One region of the Actinoplanes sp. NPDC051346 genome, then DNA from elsewhere that is predicted to be linked to it. Evidence: riboswitches for the same ligand, from Rfam matches in the RefSeq annotation. Region 1 holds a riboswitch; the other holds the start of a gene.
What was found. Region 1 has a riboswitch for thiamine pyrophosphate ahead of AB0M36_RS33115 (ECF transporter S component). Riboswitches for the same ligand answer to the same signal wherever they lie in the genome.
Positions count from the first base shown of each region.

Region 2: it holds a riboswitch for thiamine pyrophosphate, as region 1 does, so the genes downstream of both, thiE (thiamine phosphate synthase) here and AB0M36_RS33115 (ECF transporter S component) in region 1, are expected to answer to the same signal.

Region 1 is NZ_JBFBAJ010000018.1:88,270-92,475, forward strand. It holds gene AB0M36_RS33105 (energy-coupling factor transporter transmembrane component T) at 1-611, opposite strand, end outside; gene AB0M36_RS33110 (ABC transporter ATP-binding protein) at 608-2,041, opposite strand; gene AB0M36_RS33115 (ECF transporter S component) at 2,045-2,638, opposite strand; TPP riboswitch at 2,706-2,812, opposite strand; gene AB0M36_RS33120 (alpha/beta hydrolase) at 2,914-3,729, shown strand; gene AB0M36_RS33125 (DUF6328 family protein) at 3,784-4,206, shown strand, end outside.
Region 2 is NZ_JBFBAJ010000015.1:42,936-47,141, forward strand. It holds gene thiO (glycine oxidase ThiO) at 1-934, opposite strand, end outside; gene thiE (thiamine phosphate synthase) at 931-1,575, opposite strand; TPP riboswitch at 1,569-1,680, opposite strand; gene AB0M36_RS30925 (ATP-binding cassette domain-containing protein) at 1,725-3,380, opposite strand; gene AB0M36_RS30930 (methyltransferase) at 3,412-4,032, opposite strand.

The DNA of each region.
Region 1 (4,206 bases):
GCGCCCACGAGCAGGGCGAAGGCCGTCGAGCCGAAGAGCCTCAGCTTCGCCAGCGGGTTGCGGCCCGCGTCGATGCCGCGGGCCCGCCGGGCCAGGGTCAGCATCTGCCATTCCCGCGCCAGCAGCGGGATCAGGCGAAAGGCGGCCAGGGCGCCGATGGCGAAGCGGGCCGGGGCCTTGGCATTCTGCACCAGGGCGTCCGCGAGGTCGGTCGGGTCGGTGGTGGCGAAGACGATGATGCCCGGCAGCGCCACCGCGAAGACCCGCAGGACCAGGGCCAGTGCGGTGGAGAGTACGCCGGTGGTCACGGCGAACGGCCCTAGCTCGACCAGCAGTGCGCCGGTGCGCTCGGCGGCGAACATCACCATCGTCACGAGAATGCCGCCCGCCGTGATGAGCAGCGGCCATGCCCGGCGGGCCAGGACCAGCGGGCGTACGCCGAAGAACGGCAGCAGGACCAGCTCGACGGCGAGGGCGAGGGCCGGGGTGAGCGGATCGAGGGTGGCGATCAGCGGCAGGGAGAACAGCAGGGCCGCACCGAGCTTCGCCACCGGGTTGCGGCGTGCCAGTGGCGCCGTGGGGTCCGCGACCGGTTCCAGCGCGAGGCTCACGCGGGCCTCCGGTCGGGTCGGCGGGGGAGCGGCTCGGGCTGGGCCGGGTTGTCGTGGACCCGGTCGGCCAGCGCGGCGACGAACGCGTCGTCGTGGGTCACGGCCACGATGCCGTGCCCCTCGTCCCGGAGCCGGGCCAGCAGGGCCACCAGGCCGATCCAGGTGCTGCGGTCCTGGCCGAAGGTCGGCTCGTCGAGGACGAGCAGGCGGGGCGCGGTCGCCAGCGCCGTCGCCACGCTGAGGCGGCGGGCCTCACCCCCGGAGAGCGTGTGCGGGTTGGCCTCCGCCAGCGCTGTCAGCCGCAGCCGAGCGAGGAGCTCGTCCACAGTGGCCGATACCTCGGCGGCCGGGCGGCGCAGGCGGCGCGGGCCGAGGGCGAGCTCGTCGGCGACCCGGGAGGTGACGAACTGGTGCTCGGGTGTCTGGAAGACCGAGCCGATGCGCTGGGCCAGCGTCGCCGCGCGCCAGCGGTGCGGAGGCTTGGGGTCGTCGAAGGCGGTCACCGTGCCCGAGGTCGGCGCCAGCAGTCCGCCGAGGATGAGCGCGAGGGTGGACTTGCCCACCCCGTTGGGGCCGGTCACCGCGAGGACCTCGCCGGAGCGCACCTCGAGGTGTGCGGGTGCGAGGCGGCGGTCGACGGCGACGGCCTCCGCCCGTACCAGAAGATCTCCCGGTGGTGCGACGGCCCGGTGGTGGGGCAGCGGATAGCCCGGCACCCAGACCCCCTGCTCGGCCAGTGCGGGGCCGTGACCGGCGAAGACGACCTCTGGCGCGCCGTCGGCGGCGACGCCGCCGCCCGGCGCGAGCACCACGACCCGGTCGATCAGGGGCAGCGCCTCCTCGACCCGGTGCTCCACGACGATCATGGTGGTGTCGCGGTCGACGGCCCTGGCGATCGCCTCGCGGATCAGCGTGCCGCCGGCCGGGTCGAGGTTGGCGGTGGGCTCGTCGAGCAGCAGCAGGCCCGGGCGCGGGGCGAGGACGCCCGCCAGCGCCAGGCGTTGCTGCTCGCCGCCGGAGAGGGCGTGGGTCGGCCTGGTGATCGGGTACGGGAAGCCGACCCGGTCCAGCGCGTCGCTGACCCGCGGCCAGATCTCGCCCGCGGGCACGCCCCTGTTCTCGAGGCCGAACGCCACGTCGTCGCCGCTGCGGGCCATCACGAGCTGGGTCTGCGGGTCCTGGAAGAGCAGGCCGGCGCTCTCCCGGGCATGCGGATCCCGCCCGTCGACGGTGACCGTGCCCTCGGATTCGCCGGAGTCCTCCGGCAGCAGCCCGGCGAGCGCGGCGAGCAGGGTGCTCTTGCCCGCGCCCGACGGGCCGAGGAGCAGCACCCGCTCGCCGCTACGGATGCGGAGGTCGACGCCGCGGACGGCCCAGGCCCGGCGTCCCGCGTGGCGCCAGCCGAAACCGCGCAGTACGACCTCCGCCATCGCTCAGACCAGGGTCCGGTCCCGGCCGGCCGCGAAGCGGTCGAGAACGCCGGTGGGTGCCAGGGCCCGGGTCAGCGCCCAGCTGCCGACACCCGCGATCACCGTGCTGCTGACGACGGTGATCAGCGCGTACGGGATCCGGTAGTCCCACAGGTCGTAGGTGCTGTTCCAGGCGAAGAAGTCGAACAGGGCGGCGCCCAGGCCGGCGAAGGCCCCGGCCAGCAGGGCGACGGGCAGCTTCCACGACCGGTAGAACAGCATCGCGAAGGCGAGCTCGGCGCCGAGGCCCTGGACCAGGCCCTGCGGAATGACCATCGCGCCCCACCTCTCGCCGAGCAGCGCGGAGATGACCGCGGCGACCGTCTCGGTGTAGAGGGCCGCGCCCGGCTTGCGGATGATCAGTGCGGCGAGCACGGCGGGCACCAGCCAGATGCCGTAGAGCACGGCCTGCGCCGGCTTGTAGAAGGCGAACGCGCCCTCGGTGACGGTCCAGAGGTGGCCCCAGGCCCAGAAGATGACGCCGAAGGTGACGGCGATGACCGAGGCGATCACGATGTCGATCGTGCGCCAGCGATATGGATCGTTCTGATTGCTCATATATGTGCCTCCCAGCGATGACCGGGAGAAGACGCACGCCATATCCGGACGGTCCCGGACGTGGCGCGGCTGGAGAAGACCGAGCTCCCTGCGCTGGCATTACCCAGATCAGGTTCGAGGGTCTGCGGCGGTGATACCGCACTCTCAGCGCCGTGCGCTCCCCTGTCGGTGAAGTTTGTCCGCTATGCAAACGCGACTGCGCCATCGCGAACAATCTTCATGGCATGTGTTTCGATGACGCTAACACCGTACGGGAACAGCGTAGGAGGCGTCACATGGAGATCAAGACGCGAGGGCTCGCCTTCGACGTGTCCGTTTCCGGTCCGGAGGACGGGCCGCCGGTGCTCCTGCTGCACGGCTTTCCGCAGGACCACCGCGAGTGGGACCTGGTTCTGCCGCGGCTGCACGGTGCGGGGCTGCGGACCTACGCCCTGGACCAGCGCGGGTACTCGCCGGGGGCGCGGCCCGACGCGGTCGCCGACTACCGGCTGCGTGAGCCGGAGGCCGACGCGGTGGCGGTGCTCGACGCGCTCGGCCTGGAGCAGGTGCACGTGATCGGGCACGACTGGGGTGCCCAGGTGGCGTGGATGCTGGCCGCCCACCACCCGGATCGGGTCCGTACGCTCACCGCGGTCTCGGTGCCGCACCCGCGCGCCATCTCCGTCGCGCTGCGCAACCAGCCCTCACAGCGGCTGCGGTTCGCCTACATGACGGTGTTCCGGTCCCGGTTCGCCGAGCGCCTGCTGCTGGCCCGCGACGGCGCCGTGCTGAGGGGGATGATGCGCGACATCGGCCCCCGCGCCGCGATGTACGCCCGGGCGATGGCCGAGCCGGGCCGCCTCACCGGGGCGTTGAACTGGTACCGGGCGCTCTCCCGAGGACAGTTGGCCGACGTCGGGACGATCACCGTGCCCACGACGTACGTGTGGAGCGACGGCGATCCGGTCGTGGGCCGCTCCGCCGCACTGGCGACGCGGACCTGGGTGGAAGCGGACTACCGCCTGGTCGTCCTGCGCGGGATCAGCCACTGGGTGCCGGAGGAGGCGCCGCAGGCGCTGGCCGAGGTGGCGCTCGCGCGCATCGGTGTTTGACGTTCTTCCGCAGCGGGCATGCGGTGCGCCACATGACCTGGAGGTGGCGCACGGATGGCCGGCGAGAAACAGCGGATGAAGCACGAGACGGAGAAGGAGCGTTGGGACCGCAACTTCGCGGACCTGTTGCAGGAGTTGCGCGTCGCGCAGACCGGCGTGCAGATCCTCTTCGCGTTCCTGCTGACGCTGCCGTTCAGCAACGGCTTCCCGAAGGTGACGGATTTCCAGAAGGACACCTACGTCGTCGCGCTCATCACGGCGGCGTTCGCCACCGCGATGATCATCTCGCCGGTCGCCTTCCACCGGGCGCTGTTCCGTCAGGGCCGCAAGCCGGAGCTCGTCCGGTACGCACACCGCATGGCGACCGGCGGACTCGCCTTCATGCTGATCTCAATGGTCAGCAGCATCCTGCTCATCACGGACTACCTGCTGGACACCTGGGTGTCGATCGTGCTCACCGCGGTCGCGGCCGCCTAC
Region 2 (4,206 bases), on a different contig from region 1:
GGTGGTGGCCGGCGGCGACGATGACGTCGCCGCGTGTGCGGCCCAGCAGCGGCGCGTTGTCCGGTGTGGCGGGACGATGCCGCACAACCGTTTCCGTGAGCTCGCACTCGGCCAGTTCCGGCACCAGTTCGGTGGCGGGCCGCAGCAGGTCCAGCACCGAACCCGCGGTCACCGTGGTGTCGGCGCGTTCCTCCTGGGTGGCGCCGACGACGATCTCGCCGTCGGCGCGGGGAACCAGGTAGACGTGCCTGCCGTCGACGTGTCCCACCACCACGTGCCGGAGCAGCCCCGGCTCGCCGCGCAGGCGCAGCACCAGGCCTTTCACCGGCCGTACGGGGAGTCCGGTGAGCGCCGCGGTGCCGAGTCCCGCCGCGACCACGACCGGGCCCGGCGGGATCTCCGCCGTCCGCCGCCGCACCACCGCCGGACCGAGCGCGGTCCGCAGCGCGGCGACCACCCGCCGCGGATCGACCTGCTGGTCGTCCGGGATGTGCGCACCGCCGCGCAGCCGCGGCGACAGGGCCGGTTCGCGGTCGCGGACCTCGCTCGGCGGCAGCCGGTGCACCTTGAGGCCGTGCTCTTCGCGATAGGCCCACAGGCGCCGCGCCTCGGCCAGGTCGTCGCCGGTCAGGGCGACCGCCAGCGTTCCGTGTGCGCCGAGTCCGACGTCGATTCCGGTCTCCCGCTGGAGCTCGGCGGCGAAGGCGGGCCAGCGGGCCGACGACTCGATCATGAGAGCGGTCAGCGCCTCCTGACCGAAGGAGGTCTCGCCCGCCGGGGCCAGCATGCCGGCGGCGGCATACCAGGCGGCGTCGTCGGCGTCGCCGTCCCACACCGTGACCCGCAAGCCCCGCCGCTGGCAGCGCCACGCGACGGCCAGGCCGATGATCCCACCACCGACCACAGTCAAGTCCGGTGGAGGCAGTGATGTCACGACAGTGCCTTCAGCAGGCGCGCGGTGGCCTCTCCCGGGTCCGCGGCTCCGGCGACGGCGCCGACGACCGCGACGGCGGAGGCACCGGCCTCGATCAGCGCCGGGGCGGTGTCGACGGTCACCCCGCCGATCGCCACCACCGGTGTGCCCGGCACGGACCGCGCCACCGTGCCGATCGTCGCGGCGCCGAGCGGCGCGGGCAGCCCGGTCTTGGTGGCGGTGGCGAAGGCCGGGCCGACACCGAGGTACGTCGCTCCAGCCCTGACCGCCGACCGGGCCGCCGTCTCGTCCCGGCAGGTCGCTCCGAGGACGGTTCCCGGCCCGAGCACCTTGCGCGCGAGGGCCACCGGCAGGTCGTCGGCGCCGACGTGCGCACCGTCGGCGTCGGCCGCCAGCGCGACGTGCAGCCGGTCGTTGACCAGGCAGAGGACGCCGGCCGGGCGGCACTGGTCGAGAATCTCGGTGGTCAGCGCGAAGGCGAGCCGGTCGGTGGTGTCGTCCTCGACCCGGACCTGGATCGCCAGCCGGTCGGCCAGGCCGAGCCGCACCGCGGCGGCCACCGCGGCGGTGACGACGCCGAGCGGATCACGACCGGGCCGGGCGTCGGTGATGACATGTAGACGCGGGAAAACAGGGTCCACAACGCGCTCCTCCCTGCGCCGGCATGACCCGGATCAGGTTCGACGGTCGGGGGCCGCGACAGCCCCCCTCTCAGCCCGGTGCTCCGGACTCCCGTGGGGTTGGTTCCGCCGCCGACACTATCGCCGCGGCACCGCCCGAGTAAAGCTCGTCAGCGCACGTCCCAGACCGGCTCGGGCGTCTCCACGACCTCGCCATCACCCTGGAAGAGCACGAATCGGTCGAAGCCCCGGGTGAACCAGCGGTCGTGGGTGACCGCGATCACCGTCCCCTCGAACGCCCGCAGTCCCTCCTCGAGCGCCTCCGCCGACGCGAGGTCCAGGTTGTCCGTCGGCTCGTCGAGCAGCAGGACGGTGGCGCCCGAGAGTTCGAGCAGCAGGACCAGGAAGCGGGCCTGCTGCCCGCCCGAGAGCGTGCCGAACCGCTGGTCGCCCTGGGCCGAGAGTTCGTATCGGTTGAGCGCCTTCATCGCGCCCGCACGGTCCATTCCGGACCGGTGGTCGTCGCCCCGCCAGAGGATCTCGACGAGGGTGCGGTCGAGCAGTTCCGGACGGTCGTGCGTCTGCGAGAAGTGACCCGGTCGGACCCGGGCGCCGAGCCGTGCCGTGCCGCCGTGCGCGACGTGCGCGAGGGGTGCACCGTCGACCGGTTTGTTGTCGGGCTCGGGGGCCGTGCCGCCCGCCGCGAGCAGCCGCAGGAAGTGGGACTTGCCGGTGCCGTTGGCGCCCAGCACCGCCACCCGGTCGCCGTACCAGATCTCTAGGTCGAAGGGGAAGGTGAGATTCTCCAACTCCAGGTCCGTGCAGACCACGGCCCTTTTTCCCGTACGCCCGCCGCGCAGGTTCATCCGCAGCGACTGTTCCTTGGGCGGCAGCGGCGGCGGCCCCGCCTCCTCGAACTTGCGCAGCCGGGTCTGGGCGGCCTGGTAACGCGACGCCAGCCCGTCGTTGAACGCCGCCTTGTTCTTCAGGGTGAACACCAGCTCGCGCAGCTTCTCGTGTTCCTCGTCCCAGCGCCGCCGCAGCTCCAGCATGCGGTCGTGCCGGTTGGCGCGGGCGTCGTGCCACGAGGCGAAGCCGCCGGGATGGGTCCAGGCGCTGCCGCCCTCGACCGCCACCACCCTGGTCGCGGTCTGCGCCAGCAGCTCCCGGTCGTGCGAGACGTAGAGCACCGACTTCGACGACTCCCGCAGCCTGGCCTCGAGCCACCGCTTGCCGGGCACGTCGAGGAAGTTGTCCGGCTCGTCGAGCAGCAGCACCTCGTCGCCGCCGCGCAGCAGCAGGTCGAGGGCGAAGCGTTTCTGCTGCCCGCCGGAGAGCGTGCGCACCGGGCGGGCCCGCACCTCGTCCCAGGGCTTGCCGAGAATCGCGACGGCGACCGTATCGAAGAGCACCGCGGCGTCGTAGCCGCCCGCCTCGCCCCAACCGGTCAACATGTTGGCGAACCGGAGCTGCGCCTTCTCGGAGTCCGGCGACGCCTCCAGCGCGGCCTCGGCGGCGGCCAGCGCGGCGCCCGCCTCCCGCAGCGGGGGCGCGACCAGGGAAAGAGCCAGATCCTCGAGGGTACGGTCGTCGCCGATCATCCCGATGAACTGGCGCATGACGCCGAGCCCACCGGCCCGCGCGACCGTGCCGATCGGGACGGCGAGGTCTCCGGCGACCATCCGCAGCAGTGTGGTCTTGCCGGCGCCGTTCGGCCCGACGAGCGCCACCTTCGCACCCTCGCCGACCCGGAAGGAGACGTCGGCGAAGAGCTCCCGCCCGTCCGGCAGCACGAACCCGACCCCGGAGACATCCACGTAACCCACGCCGCCATCCTTCCCGACGACGCGGCGCTGGTCAGTCGGTTTTTTCGGCGCTCCGAGAGACCTTGAGCACGCGGAAGCCGCGCTGGCTCGCCGTGCGCACCACGTCCCAGCCCCGGCCGGTCAGCCAGGTATGCAGCGAATCGCCGCCGAGGTTGCGGTTGATCACCAGCCAGGCCACCCCGTCCGGCGCGAGCCGGTCGAGCCAGCGGTCCATCATCGCGTGCAACTCGGCCTTGCCGACGTGGGTGGGCGGGTTGCTCCAGATCTGGTCGAACGTCACGGCCGGCACGTCCTCGGGGGCGCACACCCGCACCCTCTCCCCCAGGCTCAGCGCCGCGGCGTTCTCCGCGGTCAACTCCCGGGCCCGGGCGTTGACGTCGATCGCGTACACGGTCGCGGAGGGCGCCTCGCTGGCCAGGACGCAGGCGATCGGGCCGTACCCGCAGCCGAGGTCGAGAAGGGTGCCCCCGACGGCCGCCGTCGGCAGCTCGGCCTTGCGCAACAGCACGGCGGTGCCAGGGTCGAGCCGCCCCGCGGAGAAGACCCCGCGCGCGACCGCCAGGTCGTAGGACCGTCCGGCGACGGAGAACCCGATCCGCCCCCTCGTGTCGGGCACGGCCGGCTCGGCAGTGAAGTAATGGTCGGCGCTCACCCCGCCAGTGTCCCGCCGGGCAACGAGCTGCGGCGCACCGGGGTGCCGCACAATCTGTGCGTTCATCGATCACGGTGCGCTCTAGCGTGACAGCCATGATTCGCGTCCCCCGCCCCCGCTCCGCCCACCACGCGAATCCGGGAAGCGGACCAGCGACACGCGCCGCCCACCACG